One region of the Telluria sp. ZT3P25 genome, then DNA from elsewhere that is predicted to be linked to it. Evidence: riboswitches for the same ligand, from Rfam matches in the RefSeq annotation. Region 1 holds a riboswitch; each other region holds the start of a gene.
The links. A riboswitch is a leader RNA that binds a small molecule or an ion and turns the genes downstream of it on or off. The one in region 1 is predicted to bind cobalamin.

Region 1 (10,217 bases):
AGGCCAGCGTGGCCGCGCACAGCAGCGACACCCACCACGGCAGATGCAGCGCGTGTGGCGCCAGCACCAGCACCGCACTGGCCAGGAGCAGCAGCGTGTCGGCCTTGTCGCGTGACAGCGGGGTACGCAGGAATGTCATGCAGGGTCCTCGATGCCATACAAGGCCAGCGCGCGCAGGCACGCCGCCTGGTGCGCCGCGCCGCTGCCAGCATCGATGCGCACGACGCCCAGGTGGAAGGCGTAGGGCAGGGCGCGGCTTTCCGCTTCCAGCACCCAGCGCGTCAGGCGCGCCAGGCGCAGTTCGACGTCGAGGTCGCGTGGCAGGCGGTCGAAGTCGAGCACCAGTTCGTCGCCGCCACCGCCTTCGAAGTGTTTCGTCACCAGCTGGCCGCCGATGCTGGGGTCGAGCCGCGCGATCTGGCGCCAGGCCATCTGGCGCGGCGAGTCGCCCGCCTGGTAATTGCGTACGCCGGCAAAGTCGTCATGACCGGCCGTGCGCACGCTGTTGCCGCCGCCGCCCTGCAGCGGCAGGCCGGGCGCGCCGTCTTCGGGCCGCGGATAGACCAGCACTTGCGCGGCAGGCCGCCAGTAACTCCAGGCGACGAACAGGCCAAGGGGAAAGCGCGTCGACAGTTTCACGCGCCCCGGCGCCGCCCAACCGCGCGCGGTGGTTGGCAGCGTGAGGGTGACGGTGGCCTGCGTGCCGGCAGCGATGTCGGCAACATGGCGTGCCTCGGGCCAGTCGGCAAAGTCGGCCCGCACGGCGTAGCGCGCCAGGCGCGTGCGGTTGATGACCTGCAGCTCGAACTGCGCGACCTCGCCCGCAAACACGGGCGCCGTGCGGCCCTGCTGCAGGCGCAACTGCGCCAGATTGCGGTAGGTGGCGACCATGTCGACCAGAGCGCATGACAAGGCCAGGAAGGTCAGGCCGAAGCCCAGGCCCAGCGCGTAATTGACCGAGCCGACCAGCAGCACCGCCAGCAGCAGGACGAACCCCAGGCCCGCGCGCGACGGCACGATGAACACGCGACGCTGGCTGATGACCACCTCGCCCGCATCGAGTGCGCCGCCGCGCGGCAGCCATGTGCCGGTCGTGCGGCGCAACCAGCCCCGGAGCGCCAGCGCCATCAGACCGGGACCGCCTTTTGCAGTTGCAGCACCAGGTCGCGGCTGGCCAGTGCGGTGCCATGCGCGGCGCGCACAGGCCGCAGGCGGTGCGCGCAGACCGGCACCAGGACGGCCTGGATATCCTCGGGGATTACGTGGTCGCGCCCTTCGAGCGCGGCCCAGGCGCGTCCGGCCTGCAGCAACGCAATGGCCGCGCGTGGCGACAGGCCTTCGGCGAACATGCCGTTCTGGCGCGACGCCTGCGCCAGCGCCTGCACGTACGTGATCAGGGCGCCGGACGCGTGGATCGTGCGCAGCTGATGCCGGGCCGCGGCCAGTTCGGCGGCCTGCATTGCGGGCTGCAGCGTCTTGAGCATCGCGCGCCGGTCTTCGCCCATCAGCAGCGCGCGTTCGGCGGCGGCATCCGGGTAGCCCAGCGTCAGGCACATCAAAAAGCGGTCGAGCTGCGACTCGGGCAGCGGGAACACGCCGACCTGGTTGGCCGGGTTTTGCGTGGCGATGACGAAGAACGGTTCGGGCAGGGCGCGCGTGACGCCGTCGGCCGAGACCTGGTGTTCTTCCATCGCTTCGAGCAGGCCCGATTGGGTCTTGGGCGTGGCGCGGTTGATCTCGTCGGCCAGCAACACCTGCGTGAAGATCGGGCCCGGGTGGAACACGAACTCGTTCTTTTCGCGCTCGTAGATCGAAATGCCGGCCACGTCGGCCGGCAGCAGGTCGCTCGTGAACTGGACGCGGTTAAAGCGCAGGCCCAGCGAAATGGCCAGCGCGTGCGCCAGCGTGGTCTTGCCGACGCCCGGCAGGTCGTCGAGCAGCAGGTGGCCGCCGGCCAACAGGCAGGTCAGGGCCAGGCGCACTTGCTGGTCCTTGCCGACCACCACCTCGTTGACCTGGCGTGCGACGGCGTGCAATTTGTTAAACATGGTTGGCTTTACGTTATTCGGTACATGAAACAGGTCGGCGAACCTGGCGCGCATGCATGATTGACAAGGCGGCACAGCAGGGCTGTGGCCTGCCGTGGTAGATTAGCGCCATTGGCAATCTTCATACGTCGACAGCAACAGCCGTCCCAAGGGATTCTATGCGAGAACGGCGCGGCAAGGTGTGAATGGATGAGCACAGGCGGAGACCGAGCATCATGAGTACAGCGATTTACAGCCACCCCGACTGCCTGCGGCACGAGATGGGCGATTGGCACCCCGAGTCCCCGGCGCGCCTGCGGGCGATCGACGACCAGCTGATCCTGGCGCGCCTGGACGGGCTGATCGAGCAGCGCAGTGCGCCGCTGGCCGATACGGCCCAGATCCTGCGTAACCATACGGCGGGCGCGCTGGCGCTGGTGCGCGATCATGTGCCCACGACGCCGGGCGACTACTACCCGCTCGACGGTGACACGTCGCTCAATCAGTACAGCTACCAGGCGGCGCTGCGCGCAGCCGGCGCTGCGGTTGCGGCAACCGACGACGTGATTGCCGGCACGGTTACCAATGCCTTTTGCTCGGTACGCCCGCCGGGCCACCACGCCACGCCGACCGAGCCGATGGGCTTTTGCTTCTTTAATAACGTGGCCATCGCCGCGCGCCACGCGCTCGAGGCGCATGGCTTGGCGCGCGTGGCGATCATCGATTTCGATGTCCATCACGGCAACGGTACGGCCGACGCGTTCAAGGACGATCCGCGCGTACTGATGGCAAGCTTCTTCCAGCACCCGTTCTTTCCGTACACCGAGCCCGAACCGATTACCGCCACCTGCGTGAACGTGCCGGTCCCGGCGCGCTGCGAGGGCGACACCGTGCGCCAGCTGGTGCAGGAGCAGTGGCTGCCGGCGTTGCACGCGTTCAAGCCGCAGATGATTTTTGTCTCGGCCGGCTTCGACGGCCATCGCGACGACGACATGGGCGGCATCGGACTGGTCGAGGCGGACTATGCCTGGATCACGCGGCAGGTTGTGGCGGTGGCCAACGAATACGCCGGCGGGCGCATTGTCAGCTGTCTCGAAGGCGGCTACGAGTTGTCGTCGCTGGCGCGCAGCGTGGTGGCGCACCTGAAGGTGCTGGCCGATCTCGAATAGTTGGGGAACCGCGACGGCATTCTGCTCTCTAACGTAGCACCGGCACAAGCCGGGCAGCGAGGAGACCAGCATGAGCGAGGAGACCAGCATGAAACACCGCCGCATCCCGTACGCCCTCTACATCTTCTGCACCCTGTGCCTGCTGCTGGCCAGCACCGTGGCGGGCGCCACCAACTACACCCTCTGGATCAACGGCCGTAGCGGCGGCGGCGCACCCGGCAACTACGGCGATTTTCGCTACTGGGGCCCGGCCGCGACGCCTGCCGGCATCAACAAGCAGGCGGTCAACTGGGACGGGCGCAGCAGCATTGCGTCGCAAAGCGGCCGCTTGCGCGATGCGCTCGACTGCTTCTGCACGGGCCAGAACTGGTGCTATATCGCTGCCTACAGCGCGGGTGACCTGCTGCTTGGCTACACACTCGCCAATTACGGCGGCTCGACGCGCGCCGTGACGAACGCCAGCGCGAACGCCAACGGCGTATGCGGCGCCAGCGGCGGCATGCAGACCGGCTGGAACCTCAAATGGGTACGCGTCGCGGCCGGTGCAGCGGGCGGCTCCGAGCTGGCCAACGCCGGTGCCTGGACCACCTCCGAGCCGCTCGTGCAAGACCTCAAGACCAGCACCGCGCGCGCCATGTACAACCACAACGACACCCGCAACGTCTGGTCTGTTGCCGGGCCAGGACGACGAGGTCGTGGCGTACCACAGCAGCGGCGGCGTGGCCGGCAATGCGGGCCGTGCGCTGTGCAACCCGGGCGACTGGCTGTGCGACGACCTGCGCCTGGGCACCGCGCCCAACCAGGGCGGCAGCGTCAAATGGAGCTGGCATTCGGTCGTGTTCCGCGACGACGGTGAACGCTTCAACCACTATGGCGACAGCAACTGGGCCGGCATCATCGGGGTCATGCGTGCGGCAATGGTCGATACGGCCAACTAGGCTGTGGGTCTGGCTGGCGCTGTGCGTCGCCGCTGCGCTCGTGGTCGGGCTGGTCTGGCACGAGGACGATCCGGCGCCGCCACTTGCTGTATCGGCGCCACCGGCCGGCCTGCATTTTCTTGGCCCGGTGCCGGTCATGCGCTCTGCTGGCGAAGACCGTACCGCACGCCGCCGTCAGCTTGCCGAACAGGTTCGATTGACCGGGCACACCTATTGCAGCTACCTGCAGCAGACCCGCTATCCGCACACATCGCGCCCGGCCGCGCAGCATCCCGACCAGCTGTATCCGAACCAGCAGGTCAGCGAATCGAACCCGCTGCGGGTCGATGGCGGCGACAGCGACCCGGCCGTGCTGGTGCAGACCACGCAGTCGCGCGTCTACCTGGCGGCGGGTGAGACGGTGGCGTTTTCGCTGCGCGCCGTCGATGCGCAAGGCGTGGCGCTGCCGCTGGTGGTCACGCACGCGCTGGCCCAGGGCATGGTCGCGCCGGGAACGCGCGCCGCGCCGCGCGTGACGCTGGCGTTTGCGCAGGATGGCAACGACTGGCGCGCCACGTTCGCGCCGCAAGCGGGCGCGCTGGCGGCCTTTCACGGCACCATCCGCAGCGGGGTGCGCTTCAGCGTCAACGGGCGGTCGGGTGTGGTGTTGTTCGATGTGATCCACTCGCCCGAGCTGCCCGCCGTGTGGCACGGCGCGCCGCATGAAGCGATCGGCCCGGACGCGCTCGAGTTCACGCTGGCGCTCGATGTGCGCATCCCCGGCCGCTACGTGGTCAGCGGCCGCGTCGACGATGCGTTGGGGCGCCCGTTTGCGCTGGCGAGCTTCAACGAGCTGCTGGGGCAGGGGATGCAGGCGGTGGCCTTGCGTGTGCACGGCAAGCTGCTGCATGACGCCGACCCCGGGCCGGCATTGCCACTGGTGCTGCGCGATGTCGAAGGCTATCTGCTGCGCGAGAATGCCGATCCGGACCGGCTCTTGCTGGCGCGCCGCGAGGGCCCCGTGCTGGTCAGCCGCACGCTGTCGTTGGCGGGCGTGCCCGATCACGAATGGCAGAGCGAGGAACGCAGCCGCTACCTGGCCGAGTATGCGAAAGACCGCATGGCGGCGCGCGACCGGTTAGCGGCGTTCGATCCGGCGGCCACGTTGCCGCCGGCCGCGTGCAGCGCGCCGGGGCTGGTTTAGTAGGGCACCAGCGGCAGCTCGACCAGTGCGGACACCGCGATGGCGCAGCACAGCAAGCCGACGCCATACCAGCGTGCCATCGATCGTTTCAGTCTGTCCCGTGCGCGCATATGTCGTCTCCGCTGCGTCCCGCCACGATGCGTGGCCAAAGCCCAGTGTGCACGCCGAATATGTCAACAGTGTTGCAACGGCTCAACGTCGTGCAGAAGAGAAACGTCGGCTGTGGCGGGTTCGCGACGCCACGGCGCGCCACCAGCGTAAAATAGCACCTTGAACGAAAGATAAAGAAAGCAACAGCATGTCGATACAATGGTTCCCGGGCCACATGAACGCGGCCAAGAAGGAAGCGGCCGAGCAGATGGAGAACATCGATCTGGTGATCGAAGTCCTCGATGCACGCCTGCCCGAGGCGAGCTGCAACCCACTGGTGGACCAGCTGCGCAAGTTCCGCCAGCGTCCCAGCCTCAAGATCCTGAACAAGATCGACCTGGCCGATCCGGTCGCTACCGCCGCCTGGAAAGCCTATTACGATGCGCAGGATGGCGTCACGGCCTACCCGATGACGACCAAGAAGCCGGCCGACGTCGCCCGCATCCCCGATCTGGCCCTGTCGCTGGCGCCACACCGCGGCGTGCCGACCAAACCGCTGCGCATCATGATCATGGGCATCCCTAACGTCGGCAAATCGACGTTGATGAACGCGCTGCTGAAAAAACGCGTGGCCAAGGTGGGCGACGAGCCGGCCGTGACCAAGGTCCAGCAGCGCCTGTACCTGAACAAGAACGTGGTGCTGGTCGACACGCCCGGCATGCTGTGGCCAAAGATCGCCATGGCCACCGATGGCCTGATGCTGGCAGCCAGCCACGCCATCGGTACCAATGCGCTGGTTGAAGAAGAAGTGGCCGAATACCTGGGCGAACTGCTGCTGCAGCGCTACCCGCACCTGCTCACCGCGCGCTACGGCCTGAAGACCGAGGGCATGGATGGCGTGGGCGTGATCGAAGGCGTTGCAATGCGCCGTGGCTTCCGTGTGCGCGGTGGCGAGTACGACTACGAAAAGGCGGCGCACTCGCTGCTGCAGGATTATCGTCAGGGCGCCCTGGGCCGCATCAGCCTGGAAACGCCGGATTCGCGCGCTACCAGCCTGGCGCTGCACGCGGCCGAAGTGGCCGAGAAAGCCCGCCTGGCCGCCGAGAAGCTCGCTGCCAAGCTCGAAGAGCAGTCGCGCGGCAAGCGCGGCAGCTAACCTGCCAGGGCGGGTGCCGACACGGTATAATCGCGCCGTTTTGGTGCTCTCGTGCGCATTCCGGCGCGCGAAGTTAAACGGGAAACACGACAGGCCTGCGCCACGCGCGGTCCTGGAAGTGTGCTGCCCCCGCAACGGTCGACAAGCGCCGCGCTCGCACATCCTGCGCCGCGGCAGACAATCTCGATAACCACTGTCCGCACGACAGGAAGGTGAGGGCGTCCCGCTTGCCAGCCCGGATACCGGCCAGGACAGGTGGAAGCGCCACGCGCTTCCTTCGACGCCAGGCTGCGGGGACGCAGCGGGGCGCCCTTTACCGAGAACACATTCATCATGACTTTTGCAGCTCCCGCGCGCCGCGCGCCCCTCGCCGTGGCGTGCGCTCTCGCCGTTTCGACCTTCGCCACCCTCGCCACCGCGCAGGAAACGCTGGCGCCGGTCGTCGTCACCGCCGCCCGTTTCCCGGCCACCGCCACACCGATCGGCGCCACCGTGATCACGGCGGACCAGATCCGCACCTCCGGCGTGGCCGACGTGAATGCGGCGATCCGCAAGATCGGCGGCGTCTTCGGTCGCCAAAGCCTGGACGGCTCGCCCGACTTCAGCCTCGACCTGCGTGGTTTCGGTACCAACAGCGCGCAGAACGTGGTGGTGATGGTCGACGGCGTGCGCCTGAATGAAAACGAGCTGGCCAGCACGGTGCTGTCGAGCATTTCGATCGATACGGTCGAGCGCATCGAAATCACGCGCGGCGGCAGCAGCGTGCTGTACGGCGACGGCGCCACCGGCGGCGTGATCCAGATCTTCACCCGCCGTCCATCGGGCAGCGGCACGCGCGGTTCGCTGTTTGCCGAAGCCGGGCGCTTCGATGCCCGCGACCTGCGCGCCTCGATCGCGCACGGCGCCGGCCCCTGGTCGTTCGACGCCGCCGTGACCGATCGCCGCACCGACAACTACCGCGACAACAACCGGTACGAACAGACGAGCTTCAGCGGCGGCGTGCAATATGCATACGGCGCGAACGGTCGCGCTGGCCTGCGCTTCGAGAGCTCGCGTTCGGACGCGCGCTTTCCGGGTTCGCTGACCGACGCGCAATTCCAGTCGATCCCGACCCAGAGCAACACGCCGGACGACTTCGGCTCGCTCGACACCGACCGTGTCAGCGCCTTCGTCGAGCACCGCATCGGCGCCATCGAACTGGCAGCCGAACTGTCGCACCGCGAGCGCGATGTAAAGTCGACCTACAGCGGGTTTGGTTCGCGCTACGAGTCCGAGCAGACCCAGTTCTCGCCGCGCCTGCGCCATACGGCCACGCTTGGCGACAAGCGCAACGAATTTGTCACCGGTATCGATCTGACCCGCTGGGATCGCCAGGTGACGTCGAGTTTCTCGGCCGGCGACGCCAAACAGGAGTCCAGGGCGATCTACGTACGCGACGAACTGACCTGGAACGCGCCGCACAATGCGCGCCTGGCCGTCGGCGCGCGGCATGAACGTTTCGACAAGGAATACGCCGATCCGCTCGCGTTCACCGACCCGGAAGACACGGAGCAGTCAGTCAACGCGTTCACGCTTGAAGGCAGCTTTGACGTCGCGCCGGAAGTGGCCGTGTTCGCCAAGGCCGGCCGCAGCTACCGCATCGCCAATATCGACGAAAACTCGTACCGCGCGACGACGGGCGTGCTGGCGCCGCAAACGTCGCGCGACCTGGAACTGGGCGTTGCCTTCGGCAACGATGCGCGCAAGGCCACGGCGCGCGTGTTCCGTCACCGCCTGACCAACGAAATCTTCTTCGATCCGACGCTGGCCGGCGGCTTTGGCATCAACACCAATCTCGACCCGACCCGGCGCCAGGGCGTGGAATTCGAGGGTGATGCGCTGCTGGCGAACAACCTGCGCCTGACCGGGGCCTGGCAGTACGTGCAATCCGAGTTCCGTGATGGCCCGAACGCCGGCCGCGAAATGGTACTGGTACCGAAACACGTCGTGACGACGCGCCTGGCCTGGACGCCGGGCAATGGCCAGACCGCCGATGTGGGCGCGCAGTGGGTAGCCAGCCAGCGTTTTGGCGACGACTTCGCCAATAGCTGCAGCGCGCGCGTGCCGTCGTACACCACGGTCGACGCCCGCTATGCGCGCCGCTTCGGCCCATGGGAAGCGTCGGTATCGGGCCTGAACCTGCTCGATCGCCAGCATTACAGCTACGCGTTCAGCTGCCGCGCCGGGATTTATCCGAGCGATGGCCGTCAGCTGAAGGTGTCGCTGCGTTACGACTTCTGATCGGTCGTTTGTCGGGCGCGGTTGGCTGATGTATTTGCACCCATGTTTCAGCGGTAAGCAAATGCAATAAATCGCGCCCTGCAGACAGGGTAGGGGTAAAAAGTGGTAATCTCGCGATCGTTCGCTCAATCATATTTGTGGAAGGATGTTATGCGCACTCTGCGTTTTGCCCTCGTTGCTGCCGCCCTGGTTGCCGGTTTCGCCAATGCCTCGCCGACTGATCCACGCGTCGGTTCCGAATACACCGTGCTGGCCGCGCCGCAGCCGACCCAGACCGTTGGCAAGAAGGTCGAAGTCGTTGAATTCTTCGCCTACCACTGCGGCGCCTGCAATGCGTTCGAGCCGACGCTCAATGCATGGATCAAGAAGCAGGGTGACAACATCGTGATGCGCCGCATCCCGCTGCCGTTCCAGGGCCCAAGCGACCCTGAAGCCCGCCTGTTCCTGACGCTCGACGCCATGGGCAAGCTGGAGCAGTACCATGACCGCGTGTTCCGCGCCGTGCACGTCGAGCGCAAGCGCCTGATGAAGGATGAGGACATCATCGCCTGGGCAACCTCGAACGGCCTGGACAAGGCCAAGTTCATGGAAGCGTGGAACTCGTTCGGTGTGCAGACCAAGCTCAAGCGCCTGCCGGCTGTTGCCGAAGCGTACAAAGCCAGCAGCACGCCGACCGTCGTCATCGATGGTAAATACGTCGTGTCGCCGGCGACTGTGGCACAATCGAACAAGATCCAGGACATGGGGCAGCTGATGACGGCCACCGGCCAGGTCCTCGATGCACTGGTAACGAAAGCAGCCCAGACCAAATGACCAACGACGTCGAACGCGACATCCTCAAGATTTACGAAGGGTCACGGCCCAAAGAGGAAGAGCTGTTTGAGATCAGCCGCGTGAACCATCTCGCGTGGTCGCTGGTGGCGATCTTCGCCATGGCGACCATCTGGCTGAGCATCGCCCTGATCAATGCCGAGAATCAGCGCCATGCGCTGGCAACGAATCAATGTCCTGACCTTGTGTTCAAGGCGGGATTTGACAAGGCATGCCTGGTGACGGTGAGTTCGCGTGATCACTGGTGGGAACACCTCTGGTTCGGCGTGATGAATGTGCGGCCTGCTCCGCATAATGTGGGCAAATAAGCTGGGCAAGTAAGCTGGGCAAGTAAGGCAGGCAGTATCAGAACGGCGCCCCATGGGCGCCGTTCTGTCATTCCGCGGTCGAGACCGCATAAGCGCAGCGCCGCGCGCCATGCAACTGATGCTCGATGCGGATGACCTTCACGGTCGGGCCCAGCACGCGCGCGAACACGTCGAGCTCCGAGCGGCAAAAGTCTTGGCACATGCGTGCCGCGGCGCAGATCGGGCAGTGGTTCTC
Region 2 (10,217 bases), on a different contig from region 1:
AGTAATTGCGGCGCGCGGTAGTACGCGCAGGCCGCTGCCAGCAGCGCGGGATCCGGCTCGGGCAGGCGCAGCCACGCCCCAGGCGATGGCGCCGGCGCCGGATAGCCATGCGGGTTGATCCCGGTCGACAGGTCGATCCAGTCATCGCGCCCGTAATATCGCGCGGCGTCGCGCAGGTTGCCGCCGTGTTCAAGCATGCGGCGCCCCGATCACGGATAACACGGCCAGCAGGCAGACGACGGTTAGCCACAGCAGCGTCGTACGCAGCACCAGCCGCCAGGCGCGCTGGATGTCGCCGGCGCAGGCGGCCGGGCCGGCGCCCAGTGGCGGGCGTTGTTCGACCTCGCCATCGTAGACCGCCGCGCCACCGAGGGATACGCCCAGTGCGCCGGCGCCGCTGGCCATCACCGGCCCGGCGTTCGGGCTGCTCCATGCCGGTGCCTGCGTGCGCCAGCAGTGCCAGGCGCGCGCGCGCCCGGCACCGGCCAGCAGCACATACGACAGCGCGGTCAGGCGCGCCGGCAGATAGTTCATCACGTCGTCGATGCGCGCTGCAGGGCGGCCGAACAGATTGAAACGCGCGCTACGGTAACCCCACATCGCATCGAGCGTATTGGCCAGCCGGAACAGCACCGCGCCCGGCCCACCCAGCAGGATGAACCAGAACAGCGTGCCGAACACGGCGTCGTTACCGTTTTCAAGAAGCGACTCGGCGCTCGCCTTGGCCAGGTCGGACTCGCTGGCGCTGGCAGTGTCGCGGCTGACGATGCGGGCGGTCAGTGCGCGCGCCTGGGCCAGGTCGCCGCCGCGCAGCGCCTCGTAGATCGGGATTGTATGGTCGCGCAGGCTGCGCAGGCCGATGCACAGATACAGCAGCACCGCATGCAGCCACAGGCCGGCGACATCGGTCAGCAGCAAGAACAAGGCAGCCAATGGGAGCACTGCCAATGCCCATGCCAGGCTGCCGCGCGGCAGGCGCAGCTTGCCGCGGTTCAGGCGCCGTTCGATGAAGTTCGCCAGATTGCCGAAGCCGACCAGCGGATGCCAGCGCCGCGTCTCGCCCAGCAGCAGATCGAGCGCGACACCTGCCACCAGCAGCAGCGCCATCGTCGCCAGCGACAGGCCAGTCAGCACAGGGAACCCTTCAGAACAAGTGGCAGGCCGGCCGCGACCAGCACCGCGCGGTCCACGCGCGCAGCCACGGCCTGGTTCAAGCGCCCGGCTTCGTCGGCAAAGCTGCGCGAGATCGCGCCCCACGGCACGATGCCCATCCCGACTTCATTCGACACAAAGACCACGTCGCCCGGCACGCCCGCGTCGAGCAGGTCCAGCAGAGCTGCGCGCTCCTCGTGGAACCGGTCCGGCAGCGTCAAGGCGCCGACCTCGGGATATTCCCGGCCATCGCAGAACATCAGGTTGCTGAGCCACAGCGTCAGGCAATCGACCAGCACCAGGCGGCCCGGCAGGCATTCGGTGCGCAGCGTCTGCGCCAGCGCCAGTTCTTCCTCGACCGTGCGCCATTCGTGCGGCCGCTGCTCCCGGTGCAGCGCAATACGCGCCGCCATCTCGCCATCACCCGCACGCGAGGTGGCGATATACACGACTTCCTGGCCCGAGTCGCGCGCCAGCCGTTCGGCGAAGGCGCTCTTGCCCGAGCGTGCGCCGCCAAAGACCAGCGTCGCGCTCATGGCGCACCGCCAAACAGTGCGGCAACCGCGCGCGGGTTGGACGGAAAGTAGCCGTGGAAGTACGACGCGAACAGCGAGCCGACGCGGTACACCGCTTCGCCCGGTGTCTGCGTGCGCTGCTTGACGGTATGCGCCTGCGGCGGCACGCCGGTGGCCAGCAGCGAATAGTGGAAGGTGTGACCGCGCAGTTCGCCCTCCGGCGCGGCCAGCGCATGCATCCCGAGGCCAGCCAGGCGCTGTTGCATCGCCACTTCGCCCGGCAGCACGCCAGCCATCTCCCAGCGTCGGCCATCGCTGTCGGTCAAGCCATCGGCCAGGGCCATCATGCCGCCGCATTCGGCCACGATCGGCACGCCGCGCGCATGGGCCGCGCGGATCGAATCGCGCCAGCGCGTTGCGCCTTGCAGCGCCGCGCCATGCAGCTCGGGATAGCCGCCCGGCAGATACACGGCGTCGGCATGGTCCGGCACCGCGTCGTTCGACAGTGGGGCAAAGTACGTGATCTGCGCCCCCAGCGCTTTGAGCAGCTCGACGTTGGCCGGATACACGAACATGAATGACGGGTCATGCGCGATTGCGATCGTGCGGCCGGCTAGCGGCGTGTCGATCTGCGCCGGGACGGCGCGCGCTGGTTCCATCACCGGCAGCGCATCCCACGCCGCCTCGTCGAATTCGATGCTGTCGGCCAGCGCGTCAAGGATACGCTGCAGCTCTTCGACTTCACCCGGCAGCACCAGGCCCAGGTGCCGCTCGGGCAGGTGATGTTCCTGACGCGCCAGGGTGCCGATCAGGGGAATATCGCGCAGCGACTCCTTGACCATCGCCGCGTGGCCGCTGCTGGCGACGCGGTTGGCGATCACGCCCGCCATCTGCACGGGACCATAGTCACGCAAGCCTTGCGCCACGGCGCCGGCCGTCTGCGCCATCGCCGATGCATCCAGCACCGCCAGCACGGGAATCCCGAACGCGCGCGCCAGGTCGGCGCTCGATGGCGTGCCGTCGTACAGGCCCATCACGCCTTCGACGAGAATCGCGTCGGCCTCCGCAGCGGCGGCCTGCAGGCGCTGGCGGCATGCCTCGGGCCCGACCATCCACAGATCCAGATTGTGGACCGGTGTGCCGCACGCGCTCTCCAGCATCACCGGATCGACGAAGTCGGGACCGCACTTGAACACGCGCACGCGCTTGCCCATGCGGATCAGGCGCCGCGCCAGCGCGGCCGTGACAGTGGTCTTGCCCTGGCCGGAGGCCATTGCTGCCACCAGCACCACGCGCGCACCGGGATGCGCGTTCATTACCACTCCGTCCCGGCCTGGGCGCCGATCCCCGCCTTGAACGCGTGCTTGACGACGTTCATTTCGGTGACGGTGTCGGCGACCGCCACCAGTTCGGGCGGTGCGCCACGGCCCGTGATCACCACGTGCTGCATGGTCGGGCGGTCGAGCAGGTCGGCGATCACGGTGTGCACGTCGACGTACCCGTATTTAAGGGCGATATTCAGTTCGTCCAGCACCACCATCCCGATGGTCGGATCGGACAGGAACTGTTTGGCCAGCGCCCATGCCTCGGTTGCTTTTTCGATGTCGCGCTCGCGGTTCTGGGTTTCCCAGGTATAGCCTTCGCCCATCGCATGGAAGCGCACTTCGTCCGGGAAGCGGCGCAGGAAGGTTTCTTCGCCGGTCGACAGCGCGCCCTTGATGAACTGGACCACGCCGACCTGCATGCCGTGGCCCAGCGCGCGCGCCACCATGCCGAACGCGCTCGAGCTCTTGCCCTTGCCGTTGCCGGTATTGACAATGATGATGCCGATTTCCTTGTCGGCCGACGCGATCTTTGCGTCGATGACGGCTTTCTTGCGTTCCATGCGTACGCGATGGCGTTCATTCAGCGCAGCGGTTTGTTCGGGAGTCATGTCGTTCATGCGGAATCCTCTTGAGGGATGAAGATGCGGCGGCCGTGATGTTCGATCATCTCGATCGGGTGGCCGAGGTAGTCGCCCAGCAGCGCGCTCTGCATGGTCTGTTCATTGGTGCCGGCCTGCCAGCGGCCATCACCCATGAGCAGCAGCACGTGGGTCGAAATGCGCGAAGCCAGGTTCAGGTCGTGGCCGATCATGACCACGGTCTTGTTCTGCTCGCGGCACAGGCGCGCCAGCAGGCCTGTCACGCTCACCTGGTGCGCCAGGTCGAGCGCATTGGCTGGCTCGTCGAGCAGCAGCAACGGAGTTTGTTGGGCCAGCAGGGTGGCAATCGCCACGCGCTGGCGCTCGCCGCCGGACAGCGTGCGCACGTCGCGCGCCGCCAGGTCACTTACGTCCATTGATGCCAGGGCTTCCAGCGCAATCTGATGGTCGTCGCTGCCTTCCCAGTAGCGGTTGGCGTGGTATGGGTGGCGCGCCGAGAGCACGCTCTCGAGCACCGTGTAGGCAAAGGCGTCGTGGCGCGACTGGGCGAGAAAGGCGCGTTCGCGCGCCAGGTCGGTCAGCGGCCAGGCCGCCAGAGCGCGTCCTCCGATGTGGACCGCGCCGCCGTCGGGCTGGTGCAAGCCTGCCAGCGTGCGCAGCAAGGTGCTCTTGCCGGCACCGTTGCGGCCGATGATGCTCCAGCATTCACCGGGTTGCGCGGCCCAGTTCAGGCCCTGCACCAGGGTGCGCCCGGCAATGGAAAGGCGCAGGTCGTGGGTGGCGATGGTGCTCATTTGCGCATGCGGTGCAGTTGATACAGGAAGACCGGCGCACCGATCATCGCGGTGATGGCGCCCACCGGCAGCTGCTGCGGCGCGACGATCGTGCGTGCCAGCGTATCGCACAGCACGAGGAACGCACCGCCGCTCAGGACGACGGCGGGAATCAGCACGCGGTGATCGGGACCGAAGGCAAAGCGGCAGGCGTGGGGCACGATCAGGCCGACGAAGCCGACGGCGCCCGCGCTGGTGACGGCGCTTGCGGTGAGCAGCGCCGACACGAAGAACAGGCCCTTGCGCAGCGCGCTCACGCGCACGCCCAGCGTGACGGCGTTTTCTGCGTGCAGCGCGACCATGTTCATGGCGCGCGCGCTGCGCATGGCAAACAGCAGCGCGCCGACCAGCACGACCCACGGCGCCAGGCGCAGCGGCGCGCCGGCCAGGTCGCCGATCAGCCAGAAGATCATGCTGCGCAGGCGCCCCTCAGGGGCGATCGACAGCATGAGGGTGATGAGGGAGCTGCACAAGGCCGAGACGATCACCCCGGTCAGCAGCAGCATCGAGGCGCCGCCTTCGGCGGCCTGGCCGCTGCGCAGGTCGCGCCGCGCCAGCACGTACAGCAGCAGGGAGACGGTGACGGCGCCCACCAGGGCGGCCGCATCGACCATCAGCGTGGACGCCATGAGCAGCAGGGCGAGGAGGGCGCCGACCGAGGCGCCGGACGAGACGCCCAGCACATACGGGTCGGCGAGGGGATTGCGTAACAGCGCCTGCATCATCAGGCCGGCCAGGGCGAGGGCGCCGCCGGTGGCAAAGGCCACCAGCGCGCGGCTGGCGCGCAGGTCGAGCAGGGATGCGGACAGGGATTCGGGTTGGCCGCTGGCCAGCTGGCGCAGGGCGTCGGGGATGTCGCTGAGCGGCACGCGGATGGAACCAGTCATGCCCGAGAACAGCAGGGTGGCGATGGCCAGGACCAGCATGGCGCCGACGATAAGCGTGGCGCGTTGGCGTAATGACGGGACGGGTGCTTGCATGCGGGCCCTGATAGTTGATCGATGCCCGCGGCGCGTGCGCCGCGGGCGGAAAATGCCAGCTTAACGGATGCCGTAGCGCAGCGACGCGAACCAGGTGCGGCCACTGGTGCCGTAGTTGCGCGCCACTTCGTAGTTCTTGTCCGCGACGTTGTTTACTCGCAGCAGTAAGGACCAGTCGGGCGTGAACTGGTACGTGGTGTACAGGTTCAGCAAGCCGTAGCCACCCAGGCGGCTGGTATTGGGCGCGTTGTCGAAACGGTCACCCGACACGGTCAGCTCGGCGCCGCTCTTTAACTGGCCCATCACGTAGTCGGCCGCGAAGTTGGCGTGCTTCTTCGCGCGGCGCGCCAGCTGGCGGCCGGTTGTGTCGTCACGCGGATCCTGCCAATCGAGGCTGGCGCGCAGGTTCACGTCCATCAGGCGCGTGCTGCCGGCCAGCGAGAAGCCTTCGAGCGTCGCTTCGTTGACGTTGTAGGCGCAGCTGCGGTTGATACCGTCCGGGCATGGCGTGCTGGATACGATCATGTCGGTCAGGCGATTGTGGAAGTACGTGGCGTCGAGGTTGTAGCCGTTGCCGTCGTAGCGCAGGCCCACTTCGCGGTTGCGGCCTTTTTCCGGCTTGTTCGTCTCCAGGCCGTAGTTCGGGAAGTACAACTCGTTGAAAGTCGGGGCGCGGAAGCTCGTGCCGATGCTGGCGGTGGCGCGCAGGCCGTTGCCGAACTCGTAGCCGTAGCCGGCGGCGCCAGTGTTCTGGCTGCCGTAGACCGAGCGGTCCTGGCGCGCGCTGACATCGAACAGATGATTGGCGCGCTTGGCCGAATACGCTGCTGCATACGAATTGGTAATGCGCGTCTTGCGCATCGACGCTACCTCTTCTTTGCGGTGGTTGAACAGCAGCTGCAGGGTATCCTGGCCGATGGCGACGTTGTTTTGCCACGAGAATTCGTTCTGCTCGGTGTCGGCCTGGCTGGCGCCGCTGGCCGTGGCGTTGCTGAAGCTGCCCGACTTGTCTTCCGAACGCGCGTACTGCACGGTGCTACGCCAGTTCGGCAGGATCTGGTTGGTCATGAAGACTGCGGCGGTATTGAGGTCCGTGTCGCTGTGCACATCGTAGCTGCCGGAACCACTGGCATCGTACTGGCTGTACGTGCGGCTGGCCAGGAACTGGGCGCCGATCTCGTGACCCGGCGCGAGCGCCATCGACACACGACCATTGGCGTTGCGGCGACGATAGCCGTCTTCGTCGGCGTTGTAGCCCGACGCACCCGGCCGCGTGGACGAGAAGCCATCCGACTCTTCGTAGCCGGCGCCGAAGGCATAGCTGATGGCATTCGGGCCACCGCTGCTGCCGAAGATGCCTGCATCGCCCTGCAGCGTCGCGTTGCTGCCGGCGCCGAGCGAAGCGGTGACGACAGGTGCGCCTTCACCCTTGCGGGTGAATATCTGGATCACGCCGCCGATGGCGTCGGCGCCGTACAACGTGCTCAGTGGCCCGTAGACGATTTCGATGCGGTCGATGGCGCCCAGCGGGATGGCATTCCAGCTGGCAGTGCCGGTAGTGCCGGAGGCGATGCGCACGCCGTCGAGCAGCACGACGATCTGGTTGGCGTTCGCGCCGCGCACGTAGACGCTGGTGGCGGTGCCGGCCGGGCCGTTGCGGGTGATCTCGATGCCGCGTTGGCGCTGCAGGATGTCGGCCACCGAGCCGGCGCCCGAGCGCGCGATTTCTTCGGCGTTGATGACGGTGGTGTCGGCGATCAGGTCTGCAGCGGGTTGCGGCGTGCGGGTGGCGGTGACGACGACGGTGTCAGCGACTTCGGCGATGGCGGTGGACGAGATGAGGGCGAGTGCGAGCGACACGGCGGCCGCTTGCCGGCTTACTGGAAAATTCATGAGTGGTTCTTATCAAAGGCATCCCGCCGACGTCCCCGTGGGCTGGATTCAAAGGATCGCGCTGTGCGCGTATCCACCTTTTGGCCGGTATCCGGGCTGACAAGTATGGCCGTCCGACCTTCCCATGCTCAGAAAAGCACAGTGGTATGAGGGGGCGGTTTGCCGCAGGGCCCGATGAAAGGCTGCAGCACTTGCTTACCGTTGCGGGGGCAGCACGCGTTGGCCCTGTGAAGGGCTTCGTGTTTCCCGTTTAACTGCACCTGCGAACGCAGGTGCGAGCACCAAAACGCGCTCATTATAAGGTGGTTGAACCGGGCATTGTCATATTTCCAGCACCATGACTTCGCCATAGCCGATCTGGTGTGGTGTCGATGCCGCACGCAGCGCAGCATCCTCCAATGTACCGCCGCCGGACATGGCGTGCAGCAGGCGCATGGTGCCGGCGTGGCAGATCACGAGTGCTGCGGCGCACCCTGCGCGCTGGATGTCGGCCCGAAACGCGGCCACGCGCACGGCCACCTGCAGGACGTTTTCGCCGCCGCCGGGGCGGTAGTGGAGCAGGTCGGCGTTCCAGGCATCGATCTCGTCCCGCGCGATGTCGTCCCAGTGGCGCAGCTCCCACGTGCCAAAGTCCATCTCGGCCAGGCGTGCGTCGAACGTGGGCGCGGTTGACAGCTGCTGCGCCAATACGGCGCTGCGTTGCAATGGGCTGGCGTAGACCGGCATGGTGCCGGGCAGGCCTTGATTGGTCAGCGCCGCCAGCACGCGTGCGGTGTCTGTTGCCTGCGCTGGCAGGTCGGTGCGGCCGTAGCAGTGCCCGGCCGGCACGCCCGGTTTCGGGTGGCGTACGAGGTACAGGCGCATCAGGCCAGCGCGCCGCGCCCGAGCGTGGCCAGTACCGCGATATAGATGGCGACTTCGGCCAACTGCTGCACGGCGCCCAGACAGTCGCCCGTATAGCCCTGCAGCCGGCGCGTGAATGTGCGGGCCAGCCAGCGCGTGGCCAGCAAGGCCGCGAACAGCGCCGCGCCAATCGCCGCTAGGTCGAGCAGGCCGACGGCGAGCAGCACGATCGCTGGCACCAGCACCGTGAGCGTTGCGATCCCGAATTCGGCGCTGCTCATGCGCACGGCCAGCGGCTTGGCCTTGCCTTCGGCGCGGGCATATTCCATCTGCCAGATCAGGGACGTGGCGGCCAGGCGCGAAAGCGGGTGGGCCAGCAGCAGGGCGCCGACAGCAGTCAAGGGCGGCAGCGTGGCGAGTGCGGCCAGCTTCGCGCCCAGCATGCAGACGATACCGATCGCGCCATACGCACCGACGCGCGAATCCTTCATGATCTCGAGAGCGCGCTCCTTCGTCATGCCGCCGCCCAGACCATCGCAGGTATCGGCAAAGCCGTCTTCGTGGAAAGCGCCGGTGAGGTAGATCGTCGCGGCCGTGGAAAGGACGGCGGCCACTGGCGCTGGCAGCCAGTGCGCGGCGATGACGTAGACGGCCGCGCCGATCGCGCCCACCACGACGCCGACCAGCGGGAAGTAGCGCGACGCGTGATTGAGCCAGGCCGGCTCGAAGCCGACCCAGTGCGGGATCGGGATCCGCGTGAAAAACTGAAGCGCAATGAAGAACAGGCGCAGTTGATGGATCATCCCGCGTGCTCGCCGAGTTGTCCCGAGACCTGGGCCGATGCGAAGGTCGCCATCTCGCTCAGGAAGTTGGCCGCCGCGTGCAGCAAGGGCAGAGCGAGTGCGCTGCCGGTGCCTTCACCCAGGCGCAGGCCCAGGTCGAGCAGCGGGCTGGCCCCGAGCTGATCGAGCAGCAGGGCGTGGCCATGCTCGCCCGAGCAGTGCGCGAACACGCAGTAGTCGAGGATCGCCGGTTGCAGGCGCGCGGCGACCAGCAGCGCGCTGGTGACGATGAAGCCGTCGATCAGCAGCACCTTGCGCAGGCTGGCTGCCTGCAGCATGGCGCCGGCCATCATCGCGATCTCGAAGCCGCCGAAGGTGGCCAGGACGTCGAGCGGTTCGTGCACGCTGGCGTGATGCGCGACGGCGGCGGCAACCACGTTCTCTTTATGGCGGATGCCGTCAGGCGTCAGGCCGGTGCCGGCGCCGACGCAGGCAGCCGCCGGCTGGCCGGTCAGCTTGTGCATCAGGGCAGCGGCAGCGGTCGTGTTCCCGATGCCCATCTCGCCGAAGCCCACGACGTTGCCGGGCAGGTCGCGCGCCAGGACCATGCCATGTTCGAGGGCTGTTGCGCAGTCTTGTGTGGACATCGCCGGTTCAACGGCGAAGTTGCAGGTACCGTTCGCCACTTTTCGATCGAGCAGCCCAGCGCGCACGCCGAAGTCATGATTCACGCCAGCGTCGATCACGCGTAGCGCGCAGCCATTCTGGCGCGCGAAGACATTGATGGCAGCGCCGTTGGCCAGGAAGTTCTCGACCATCTGCCAGGTCACGTCCTGCGGATAGGCGGAAACACCTTCGGCAACCACGCCATGGTCGGCGGCGAACACGAGGATCGCAGGTTGGTCGATCGTCACCTGGGTTGTCTGCTGTATCAGCCCTAACTGGGTAGCGAGCGACTCGAGGCGGCCCAGGCTGCCGAGCGGTTTGGTCTTGTTATTGATGGCCGCAGCCAGGGATTGGGATAGCGCCGGGTTGGCGATCGGGGCAATAACAGGAATATGCATGAGTAATGGAAAGGTCGCTATGGGCGGCGGCTACGATATCACAGCAGAAAGCATTGCAAGACGGCCGAGGCTTTGTTATAGTCTCGCTCCTCGACGCAGACGCCGCTTCAAACGCAGCGACAGCGAAGAAAAAGAAGGAAATAAGGGGTTGACGAATTTTGAGAAACACTTCATAATCTCGCCTCTCTGCTGCTAACGAACACAACGCTTCGTAGCAAACGGCAGAAGCAG
Region 3 (10,217 bases), on a different contig from region 1:
GCAAGTCCGGCCTGGACATGACGATGATCCAGCCCACGCCGGTGGCCACGCGCAACGGTGGCCGCATCGCGGTGCCCGTCAACTTCTGGCAGAACGGCGAATTCAAGGACCAGCTCAATCCCGATACCTACGAATTCACGACGCTGGCCGAGATGTTCGCGCGTGACGTGGCGCTCCCGAAAGCGAATGAATACGTCTCGCCCGACGGCAGCCTGGCGCTGCCGGCCTACCGCGTGCTGCGCCAGGGCGCGGCAGACCACCTGGGCTGGCGCTGGGCCGATTCACTGCAGACGCACGGTTTTGTCACGGCCCCGGTGGGCGGCCGCGTGGTGTTTACCAACGGCTCGGAAAACCGCACCTTCAGCGGTGTGGTGGGCGCCGGCGGCGGCATTACTGACCTCAAGCTCGTGGCCAACCGCGGCGGTGAAGGCGCGGCAGTCGCGCCGAATGGCGACGTGTACGTGGCCAATGGCCAGGTCTTCATCTACGGCAAGGACGGCAAGCAAAAGGGGCGCATCGACGTGCCGGAGCGCCCGCTGCAACTGCTGTTTGGCGGCGCGAACAAACGCACGCTGTTCATCCTGACCCACCACGCGCTGTACGCAACGCAGATCAATTAAGGACACCACGATGAGACGCATCACCAGGGCGCTGGGCGCAGCGCTGCTGCTGGCAGCGGCAGCGGACGGCATGGCCGAGGACCAGTTCAAGCTGCTGGTGCTGGCCATGCCCGGCAAATACCACTACGAGTACATCCCGATTGCGCGGGACAGCCTGGAGCGCATGGCCAAGCTGCACGCGTTCGAACTCACCTACACCAACAAGCCGCAGGTGTTCGAGGGTGACCTGACCCAGTATGCGGCCGTGATGTTCCTGAACACACCGGGCGAAGAGCTGAACGCGGCGCAGCGCGCGAAGTTCGAGGCCTATATGCGCGGCGGGGGCAACGCGATCGTCGTGCATCGCGCCGCGATTACACCGCCGAATGACTGGGTCTGGTACGAAAAAATGGTGGGCCGCTCGGTCGGCCCGCACCCGAAACTGCAGACGGGTGTGGTCACGGTCATCGACCAGAACTTCCCCGCCACCTTCGGCCTGCCCGCGCGCTGGATCTGGAGCGACGAGTTCTACGTCACGACCAATCCGTATCAGGTGAAGATCGACACGGTGCTGAGCGTGGACGAATCGAGCTACGACACGACGAAGATCTGGCCGGGGCAAACCGTCAAGGGCATGGGCAAGGACCATCCGATCGCCTGGCACCACCGGCACGAACAGGGGCGCGTGTTCGTCACCACGCTGGGCCACAACGGCGAGATGTACCGCGATCCGCAGTACCTGAATCATCTGCTGGGTGGGATTTACTGGAGTGCGACGGGGTTGGGGCAGAAGCGCTGATCAGGCGTTCAAACCGAGCTCGCTTTTGTGGTGCAGTAACGAACGTTGGACGCGTGGATGGCGTAGCCATCCACCCTACATGGAACGTATCGTCCGCGTAGGGTGGACGGCTATGCCGTCCACGCGTTCAAACCAGACTCGATTGGCGGCGCAACAACGCACATCGGGGCGTCAGCGTCGCTCAGCATCGTCGTCATCGCCACACCAGGCCTAATCGCTCGCGCGCTGCGCAGCAGCAGTGCTCGCGGCAGCACGCTGGACACGGCGCCATCCTGCGCGCGCAGCAGCGTACGCACGGTGCGGCCCAGGGCGCTCAGGTACAGCGTGCCGCCCACGCGGCGCCATTCCAGTTCGAGCGTGCCGGGATGCGCGCGCAGCAATACGGCCGCATCGATTGCCAGGTCATCGCTGGCCAGCGCCCCGCCTGCAAACGCGAGGCTATCCTGCGCGGTCGCGCCGGGATCGGAAGGAAAGCCGAACGGGCCGGCCGACAGCCAGCCGCTGAACAGCCAGGTGATGACGAGCACACCGCCGCTCAGGCCCAGCCAGTGGTGCCAGCCTTGCCAGCCTTTGTACGGCGACATGCGCCCGCCCGCGTAGCGGCGTTGCACGCGCAGCCGCTGGACGCCCAGCACCATGCCGGTCACGGCCAGCAGCAGTGCGACGCCGGACGTCGACATCACGGCCAGGCGCCATGCTTCGTTCTGCTTGCGCAGCGGCGTGACGTAGATCCAGTGGACGACAGCGCCAACCCAGTTCCAGGCGCGCTCGCTGCGTATCGTGTCGCGCACCAATTCGCCGGTGCGGCTCGAGACGTACACCACGCTGCCAACGTCATCGTCGGTCGTGACGCGCAGCAGTGGCTGGTGCACGCGCACCGCGCCGAACGTCCACTGGTCCACGTCGATGGCTTCGAACGACAGCGAACGCGCATCCGGCGCCGCGCTGCGCGCACTGCTCGACGCTACCTGCTCGTCGACCACCAGCACTGCGCCGTTGTCGGCCCACACCGAATTCCAGGTGCCATCATGGCCAAAATGCCAGGCCGGGCGGCCCGCGACCGTATTCAGGCGCACCGCATCGGGCATGCCCTTCAATGCCATCTCGCGCCACGCCGCATCCGCGCTCACCTGGACACGTTCCGGATCGAGCGGCGCAAGCCAGGTCCGACGCTCCGCTTCCGTCAGCTCGGGATACGGGACATACATCATCACGATGCCCGAGCCAAACCACAGCAGCACCAGCAGGCCGATACCGATCCCAAGCCAGCGATGCCACAGGTGCAGCTGGCGCTTCATCGAAGCCATCGCAATCCCGATCAGTAGCGCCAGTGGACCGTCAGCTCGGCATGCAGTGCGTGCGACAAGGTTGTTTTCGTCATCTGCTCTACTTTTTTGCCGGGGTTTCCGTGGGCTCGATCAGCACCAGCTTGCCGGTCTTGGGATCGCGATAGACTTCGCCGACGCGGTCGTAACCGCTGCCGTCTTGCGTGACGCCGCTCGCCGGGCGCTCGATCTGGCGGCCTTTCTCGACCGGTTGCGGCGGTTTGATGGCGCCTTGCGAGCCGGCGATCGCCGCGATCAGACCGCAGGCAAAGACCAGCATCACGTCGACCAGATTGACCAGGCTCGCGCGCGGGTCTTCGTCGCTCTGGTCGAAGCGCGCGTCGAGATGGCGGTACAGGCGCAGACGGCCACGTGCCGGGGCGCTCATGCCAGCGGCTCCATCGCGTCGAGCGTCTCTTCGTACCAGCGGCGGCGCAGCTTTCCGATCACCAGGCCGGCAATGCCGGCAACGAGGCCCAGCACGGTCGCATCGAAGGCAACCGTCACGGCGCTGGCCAGCTTGGCCGGATCGCCTTCACCCAGCGCGGCCAGGCCAGGCCCGAGCGGAATGATCGTGGCCATCAGGCCCAGCATCGGCGGGATGCGCGCCAGCAGGTCGGCGCGTTCGAGGCGGTGACGGGCAAGCTTCTGCACGTGCTCGACGTTGCCGGATGCCCGCAGTCGGGCCAGCCCGTGAAAGCGCTCGCCGACGGCGATGCCCGATTCGACCAGCGCAATGGCGCAGCCGGCCAGCAGCGCCACCAGCGAAGGCGTGAGCAGCCAGCTGACGGCGTCGTGCAACCAGGCATAGGACAAGTGATCGATCATGGAGTACTCCTTACAGGTTGGGGGATGCTGCGGCCGCGCCACAGGCCGAGCGCAAACAGGGCGAAGCAGGCGGCCAGGATGACCAGGACCTGCACGATGCGCAGGCCAGGGAGCGGCGCGGGTTCGGGTTGTTGGTTGAGTTCATAGACGCGCATGGCTGGCGGGGCTGCCGGTGCGGGCGCAGAAGGCGCCTGGCCCTGCTGCGCGTCGGCGCGTGGTAGCGCCTGCGGGGCCGACGCCGGTCCCGGCGCGCCGGCAGGCGCCGGGACCGCAAGCGCCGGCAGCATCTCACCGCGCGCCTTCGCCAGCGTCACGCCGAGCTGCTGCGCATCGCCGCGATCGAGTTGCGGCGCCAGCCAGCCCCACATCGGGTGATCGGGCGACGTGTGGCCGCTGCCCGGCAAGCCGTTGGCGGCAACCAGGCGCGCCAGCTCGCCGCCCATCGTGCGGATCGTTTCCGGGTCGGTCTTCCAGAAGCCTTTTTCGGCAGCCACCATGAATACGGCCAGCATGTGCGCCTTGACGTGCGCGTTGTGGCGCTGACCCAGAAATTCGGGCAGGCCGAGCTTGTGCGCATCGTCGAAGTAGACGGCCTTGACTTCGTCCCAGGCCCAGTTCTTCACGAGGTCCGGGCGCGTGACCTGCCAGCCCCACAGGTTCTCGATGAATTCCTGGCCCATCGTGCGTGCGCCCGAGTAGCCGTTGTCCATCAATGGACGCAGCCACGCGGGATTCAAAAAGCGCCCGCGCAATTCGCCCAGCAGCGCGGTGGCCAGCGGCTCGACGTCGGCCTGGCCTGGCTGCCCGTGCTGCAGGATCAATGCGTCCGGCACGCGGCCGGTGCGCGTCTCGACGGCCAGCGACAGGCCGCCCAGATAGTCGAAGGCGTCGTTGTTGTCGAGCAGGCCGTACAGATTGCTGGCGCGGCCGTGGTAGGTGCGGTGGATGCCGTCCAGCGCCACGTCGAACGCGCGGTGCTGCGCGTCGCCGTCGGCGTCCAGGCCGTACGCGTGGCCCATGCGGTTGCGATACGCGCGGCCGATTTCCTCGCGCTCGCGCCAGGCGCCCGAGCGTTCGGTTAGGCGGTTCACGCCGGTACCGTACGCGCCCGGCGCGTCGCCGAACACGCGCAGCGCGGCGCCCTGCCCCGCTTCGATGGTCGATGCGCCACCGGCGACCAGCGCGCGCTGGCGCACCAGCCATTCTCGTGCAACCCGGTTGTCCTGCACGGCTTCACTACCCCATGCGGCGCCCTGGAGCGGCGCCAGCGCGGCTTGCAGCGCCTCGCGCAGGGCCGGGTCCTGGCGCGCCATCGTCTCGGCGGACGCCGCCAGCGCCAGCCGGCCGGCGCGGTCGATCAGGCGGATCAGGTTCGGGTACAGGTCGCGAAACAGGCCAGACGTGGTCACCAGCGCATCGCGCCGCACAGCGCCTGGCACCAGGCGCACATCGGTGACGATGCCGCGCGCATTCCAGACCGGCTCGGCGCCCATCATGGCCAGTGCGAAGCCGACCATCACGCCCTCATCACGCACGGCGTCCGACGCCCACAGGATGATGCCTTCGCTGCCCTGCTCCCGCGCGGCGTCGCCCTTGCTGCGCGCCATCGCCTTGGCCGCCATCTTTTGCGCCAGCCCGAAACCCAGGCGCGTGGGCAGGATATCGCCATCGACCGCGTGGAAGTTGCGGCCGGTCGGCAGCGCCTCGGGTGAGCGCAGCGGGTCGTTGCCCTTGCCCGGCTCGATGTAGCGGCCATCCAGGCCCGCGAGCAGGCCGACCATCTCGCGTCGTGGCGAGTCGCGCAGCTTGTCGGCGATGGACGGATCGTCGATGCCGCTCTTGGTCATCGAATCGAGCATCAGGTCGAGCGACTTCTGGTCCCACGGCCGGCCGAAGACGTGCAGGCCAAACGGCATGAACTTCTCCTGCAGCTTGGTCAGGTAGTGACCGACCTCGTGCGCCAGCAAATCGTCATCGGCGGCATCGAAGCCGATGCCGCGCACTTCGAGCACGTCGGACATCGACGCTTCGAGTTCGGCGCGCAGGTTCAGCGCCACGACGCGTTCGCGCATCAGCTGTGCGGCCTGCGTCTTGAGTGACTCGGACGACGCGGCTTCGAAACTCTCGACGATCTGACGCAGCGACAGCAGCTCGTCGTACAGCGGCGTCGTCGCCAGCGGGGGCGTCAGGTGGTCGACGATGATCGCCAGGCCGCGGCGCTTGGCCTGCGTGCCCTCGCCCACGCCGTCGACGATGTACGGGTAAATGCCCGGCAGGTCGCCTGCGATCAGGCTGGGATAATCGTCGCTCGACAGGCCCACCGCTTTACCGGGCAAAAATTCAAACGTCGAGTGGCGCCCCACGTGCACGACGGCGTCGGCCTTGAAGCGGTCGCGGATCCAGTGGTAGAAGGCCAGGTACTGGTGCGGCGGCGTGATGCTGGTATTCGCATGCAGCAGTTCTTCATCGACTTCCCAGCCGCGCGGCGGCTGCGGGCCGATGAACACATTGCCGAACGTGAGGCCCGGCACCAGCAGCTTGCCGCTGTCGACCATCACCTTGCCCGGCGTCGGGCCCCAGCCACGCATGCCTTCGATGCCGTAGCCGATCAGGCGCCGATACAGCGGCGCGAGCGCCTTGCACGGACTGGGTTTACTGTCATCGAGGCAGGCGCGGTAGCCGTCTTCGAGCGCATGCAGGTCGCGCGTGGCCTGCACGCGCTGCGGATGGTCGACACCCTCGACCAGGTGCAGCAATTCCTTGATGATCGTCTCGGCCTGCTTGCGGCCCGGCGCGCGCTCGCCCTGCGCTTCGGCGACCAGCACGTCGGCATGCAGGCGGCCCAGCATGCCGTCCTTCATCTCGCCCTGCACGCGCGGTGCAAGCGTCGCGAACCAGCGCGCGTAGTCGGCCGCGCTGACGCTATTGACGGTGGCGCTCATCTCGCGCAGCGCGGCGCGGTCTTCAGGCAAGTTCACGCCGTGCGCCATGATCATGTCGAGCAGCGCTTCAGGCGTGGCGGGTAAATCGCCGACCGTGTAGCCGGCTGCCTTGAGCGCGTGCAGCATGTCGAACAGCGACGCCGGCACGTTCAGGTTGTCGGCGCCGATGTTCTGGCGGCCCGGCGGGTGGTTGTAATAGACCATCGCGACACGCTTGTCGGCGTTGCGCTTGGCACGCAGCGCCAGCCAGCGGCTCACGCGCGCCGTCATGCGATCGACTTCGGCCGGCAGCAGCACCGGCGGGCGGTTCTCGATGCCGGTCAGGCGGTCGCGTTGCGACTGGCCCAGCGCCGCCACCACCATCGGCTGGCCGATGCCCTGCAGTTCGGGCAGCGCGACGCGGTACTGGACCGAGTCCGGCGGCAGGCCATCGGGCGAAAGCTGCCACTGAATGGCGGTGCGGTCCGACAGGCGGATCGCCTTGAACACGGGGATATCGAGGCGTTTGAAGGCTTCGCTGACGACTTCGCGCCCTTCGGCGGCGCCGACGACGAAGTCCTGCAGCACCACCAGCGCCGCGGGCTTCGCTGGCGCGATCAGCTCGGGCAGGCGCACCAGCGCTTCGCGCGAGGCGCCGCCCCAGCGCGTGAGCAGCTGCACGCAGGCCTGCCCTTGTTCTTCGATGCGGCGGCACAGGGCGGCCGGCACCATGCCATCCATGTTCGCCAGGTCGAGCACGACGACGGTCGGGCGGTCCTTCAGACCCAGCTTGGCGGCGTTGCCCCAGGCGGCGGCATCCTGCAGCTCGTTCTGGCCGACGCGCAGGCGCAGCGTCGGTTCTAGCAGCGGGGCGCCCAGCGCTGTCGACGGATGCAGCAGGTGGGCGATGAGGGCCGTGGTGTTGTCCACGCCGCCGGCTTGCCAGACGCGCCGCGCCGCGAGCCAGTGGCGGGCGGCGGGATTCGCCTCTGCCGCCTGCAGCGCGGCCGCGGCTGGCGCTTCGGCTGCGAGTTCGCGCAGCAGCTCCGGCGCGAAACCGGCCAGGCTGCCGTGCGCCGCGCGCGTCATCAGGTTCAGGCTTGCTTCACCATTGAACGCCAGCACTGCGGTGCCTGGCTTGGCGTGGCGCGCCAGCGCATCCTTCATGCGGCGCGCCGGATCGCCGAACAGCGACACCGCCAGCACCGTGTCTGCGCTCGCGATCCACTGGCCTACCTCGCGTTCACTGGCGGCCATCAACTGGGCCGGTGTGCGCAACTGAATGCGGTCGCGCGGTTGGCTGGCCAGGTGGCGGTGGGCGGCTTCGATCGCGCCCGGTGCGGCGCGCTCGGTGACCACGGCGAACATGGTGGCGGCGTGGCTGTGGGCGCAGGCAAGCAGGAACGCGAGCAAAAGCACCAGCGCAGTACAGGCGCGGGGGAGCGAAGCAGTGTTCATGTGAACGTCGACCTTTCAGCTGCGCGCCAGGGCGCGCATGACAACGGGCAGACGTCCTCCTTCCATGCTGAACGCAACAAGCCATGCGCACGCGTACGTGCGAGGCCTGCGCGAACGCATTGGCAACACAGAAGGAACGACGAACTACCAACCGGCACGCCCACACCCCGGGACGTACGCAATGCATCGTGATTGGCCGGTCTTCTGGCTTGCCGTCATCCTTCCCGGGTCCTGCCTTCCCGTGCACGGGGCACAGTGGCGTTCGACGAGGGTCGTCAGGCATACAGCAGCGGGGGCTGCGCCGGACTGGCGTGCGATGGATTCGCACACGTCACCGGCTTCCCGTTTCACCTTCCTGCAGACGAGCAGGATGGCACCATTCACTTGATTGGGCGCGATTCTACAGCCAGGGTGCGCCACTGTCACCGCATTCTTTGGCCTCTAGCCTAGAATGGCGGTATCGTCCGGCCAGGCCGGCACCCACTACTTCTTCGCGACCGTTCACATGATCACACGACAAGACTGCCTGGCCCTCGACGCGGCCGACCCGCTGGCTCCCCAGCGCAATGCCTTTGCGCTGCCGGACGGCGTGATTTACCTCGATGGCAATTCGCTCGGCGCCCGCCCCCGCGCGGCCCTGCAACGTGCGCAGGACGTGATCGCCGCCGAATGGGGCAATGACCTGATCCGCAGCTGGAACACGGCCGGCTGGTACGACCTGCCGCAGCGCCTGGGCACTCTGATCGCGCCGCTGATCGGCGCTGCGGCCGATGAAGTGGTGGTCACCGATTCGACCTCGGTGAACCTGTTCAAGGCGCTGGCTGCGGCGCTCAAGATGCAGGCCGACGCACCGGCGCACGCGGCCCGCCGCATCATCCTGACCGAGCGTGACAACTTCCCGAGCGATATCTACATGGCCGAAGGCCTGATCGGCTGGCTCGAACGCGGCTACGAGCTGCGCCTGCTCGACAGCTGGGCCGACCTGCCGGCCGCCCTCGAAGGCGACGCCGGCGGCCAGGTGGCGGTGGTGATGCTCACGCACGTGAACTACCGCACTGGCCGCATGCTCGACATGAAGACGATCACGGCGCAGATCCACGCCGCCGGCGCGCTGGCAATCTGGGACCTGGCCCATTCGGCCGGCGCCGTGGAGGTCGACCTGAATGGCGCAAACGCCGACTTCGCGGTGGGCTGCACCTACAAATTCCTCAACGGTGGACCGGGCGCGCCGGCATTCATCTGGGTACCGCAGCGCCACCACGCGCAGTTCACGCAGCCGCTCACAGGCTGGTGGGCGCACCGCCAGCCGTTCGCGATGCAACCGGCGTTCGCGCCGGTGGCCGGCATCAAGCGCGCGATGTGCGGCACGCAGCCGGTGGTGGCGCTGGCGCTGATCGAATGCGGGCTGGCCGTGTTCCAGGACGTGACGATGGCGGCGCTGCGCAAGAAGTCCCTGGCGCTGTCGGACCTGTTCCTGGCGCTGCTCGAACAGGAATGCGCCGCGCATCCACTGGAACTGATCACGCCGCGCAATCATGCGGACCGTGGCAGCCAGGTGAGCGTGACGCACCCGCATGGCTACGCGGTGATGCAGGCCCTGATCGCGCGCGGCGTGATCGGCGACTACCGCGAGCCGCAGGTGATGCGCTTTGGCTTCACGCCGCTGTACACGGGATATGACGATGTGTGGCAGGCGGTGATGGTGCTCAAGGATATCCTGGACCGCAGCGACTATCAGGTCGATGCCAAGCGCACTGCGGTGACCTGAGCGATTCTCGGTCTATTCTCAAGAGAGGACACGATGCCCTGCCCTGTTGACCCTGATTCGTCGGCCAGCAATGCCGATATGAGTGGCTGCCCGGTCTCGCAGCCCGGCTACCACGGCGCCAAGCTCGATTTCAGCAAGGACATGAGCTACGGCGACTACCTGTCGCTCGACACGATCCTCAACGCCCAGCATCCGCTGTCGCCGCAGCATAACGAGCTGCTGTTCATCGTCCAGCACCAGACCAGCGAACTGTGGATGAAGCTGATGCTGCACGAGCTGCACGGCGCGCGCGACAACATCGCACGGGGCCAGTTGCCGGCGGCGATGAAGATGCTGGCGCGCGTGGCCGCGATCATGAACCAGCTCGTGCATGCGTGGGATGTGCTGGCGACCATGACGCCCCCCGAGTACACGGCGATCCGCCCATACCTGGGCGCGTCGTCAGGGTTTCAGTCGCACCAGTATCGCGAGATCGAATTCATCCTGGGGAACAAGAACGTCACGCATTTGCAGGTGCAT

Region 2: it holds a riboswitch for cobalamin, as region 1 does, so the genes downstream of both, AC56LY_RS24260 (TonB-dependent receptor domain-containing protein) here and AC56LY_RS03510 (TonB-dependent receptor) in region 1, are expected to answer to the same signal.
Region 3: it holds a riboswitch for cobalamin, as region 1 does, so the genes downstream of both, AC56LY_RS18900 (cobaltochelatase subunit CobN) here and AC56LY_RS03510 (TonB-dependent receptor) in region 1, are expected to answer to the same signal.

What each region holds. Positions count from the first base shown of each region.
Region 1 covers NZ_JCASIJ010000001.1:784,978-795,194, forward strand. Annotated here, with positions in the region: gene AC56LY_RS03475 (transglutaminase TgpA family protein) at 1-139, opposite strand, end outside; gene AC56LY_RS03480 (DUF58 domain-containing protein) at 136-1,128, opposite strand; gene AC56LY_RS03485 (AAA family ATPase) at 1,128-2,048, opposite strand; gene AC56LY_RS03490 (histone deacetylase family protein) at 2,264-3,196, shown strand; gene AC56LY_RS03495 (hypothetical protein) at 3,285-4,052, shown strand; gene AC56LY_RS03500 (hypothetical protein) at 4,106-5,317, shown strand; gene ylqF (ribosome biogenesis GTPase YlqF) at 5,616-6,563, shown strand; cobalamin riboswitch at 6,589-6,828, shown strand; gene AC56LY_RS03510 (TonB-dependent receptor) at 6,897-8,843, shown strand; gene AC56LY_RS03515 (thiol:disulfide interchange protein DsbA/DsbL) at 8,994-9,656, shown strand; gene AC56LY_RS03520 (hypothetical protein) at 9,653-9,982, shown strand; gene AC56LY_RS03525 (helix-turn-helix transcriptional regulator) at 10,050-10,217, opposite strand, start outside.
Region 2 covers NZ_JCASIJ010000007.1:222-10,438, reverse strand. Annotated here, with positions in the region: gene cobD (threonine-phosphate decarboxylase CobD) at 1-197, opposite strand, end outside; gene cbiB (adenosylcobinamide-phosphate synthase CbiB) at 190-1,134, opposite strand; gene cobU (bifunctional adenosylcobinamide kinase/adenosylcobinamide-phosphate guanylyltransferase) at 1,128-1,688, opposite strand; gene AC56LY_RS24280 (cobyrinic acid a,c-diamide synthase CobB) at 1,685-2,983, opposite strand; gene cobO (cob(I)yrinic acid a,c-diamide adenosyltransferase) at 2,983-3,609, opposite strand; gene AC56LY_RS24270 (ABC transporter ATP-binding protein) at 3,606-4,385, opposite strand; gene AC56LY_RS24265 (FecCD family ABC transporter permease) at 4,382-5,404, opposite strand; gene AC56LY_RS24260 (TonB-dependent receptor domain-containing protein) at 5,465-7,297, opposite strand; cobalamin riboswitch at 7,363-7,598, opposite strand; gene AC56LY_RS24255 (histidine phosphatase family protein) at 7,619-8,161, opposite strand; gene AC56LY_RS24250 (adenosylcobinamide-GDP ribazoletransferase) at 8,161-8,943, opposite strand; gene cobT (nicotinate-nucleotide--dimethylbenzimidazole phosphoribosyltransferase) at 8,940-9,986, opposite strand.
Region 3 covers NZ_JCASIJ010000002.1:74,948-85,164, forward strand. Annotated here, with positions in the region: gene AC56LY_RS18875 (glycosyl hydrolase family 28-related protein) at 1-620, shown strand, start outside; gene AC56LY_RS18880 (ThuA domain-containing protein) at 631-1,398, shown strand; gene AC56LY_RS18885 (PepSY domain-containing protein) at 1,509-2,705, opposite strand; gene AC56LY_RS18890 (DUF2149 domain-containing protein) at 2,785-3,111, opposite strand; gene AC56LY_RS18895 (MotA/TolQ/ExbB proton channel family protein) at 3,108-3,551, opposite strand; gene AC56LY_RS18900 (cobaltochelatase subunit CobN) at 3,548-7,930, opposite strand; cobalamin riboswitch at 8,108-8,326, opposite strand; gene kynU (kynureninase) at 8,436-9,698, shown strand; gene kynA (tryptophan 2,3-dioxygenase) at 9,732-10,217, shown strand, end outside.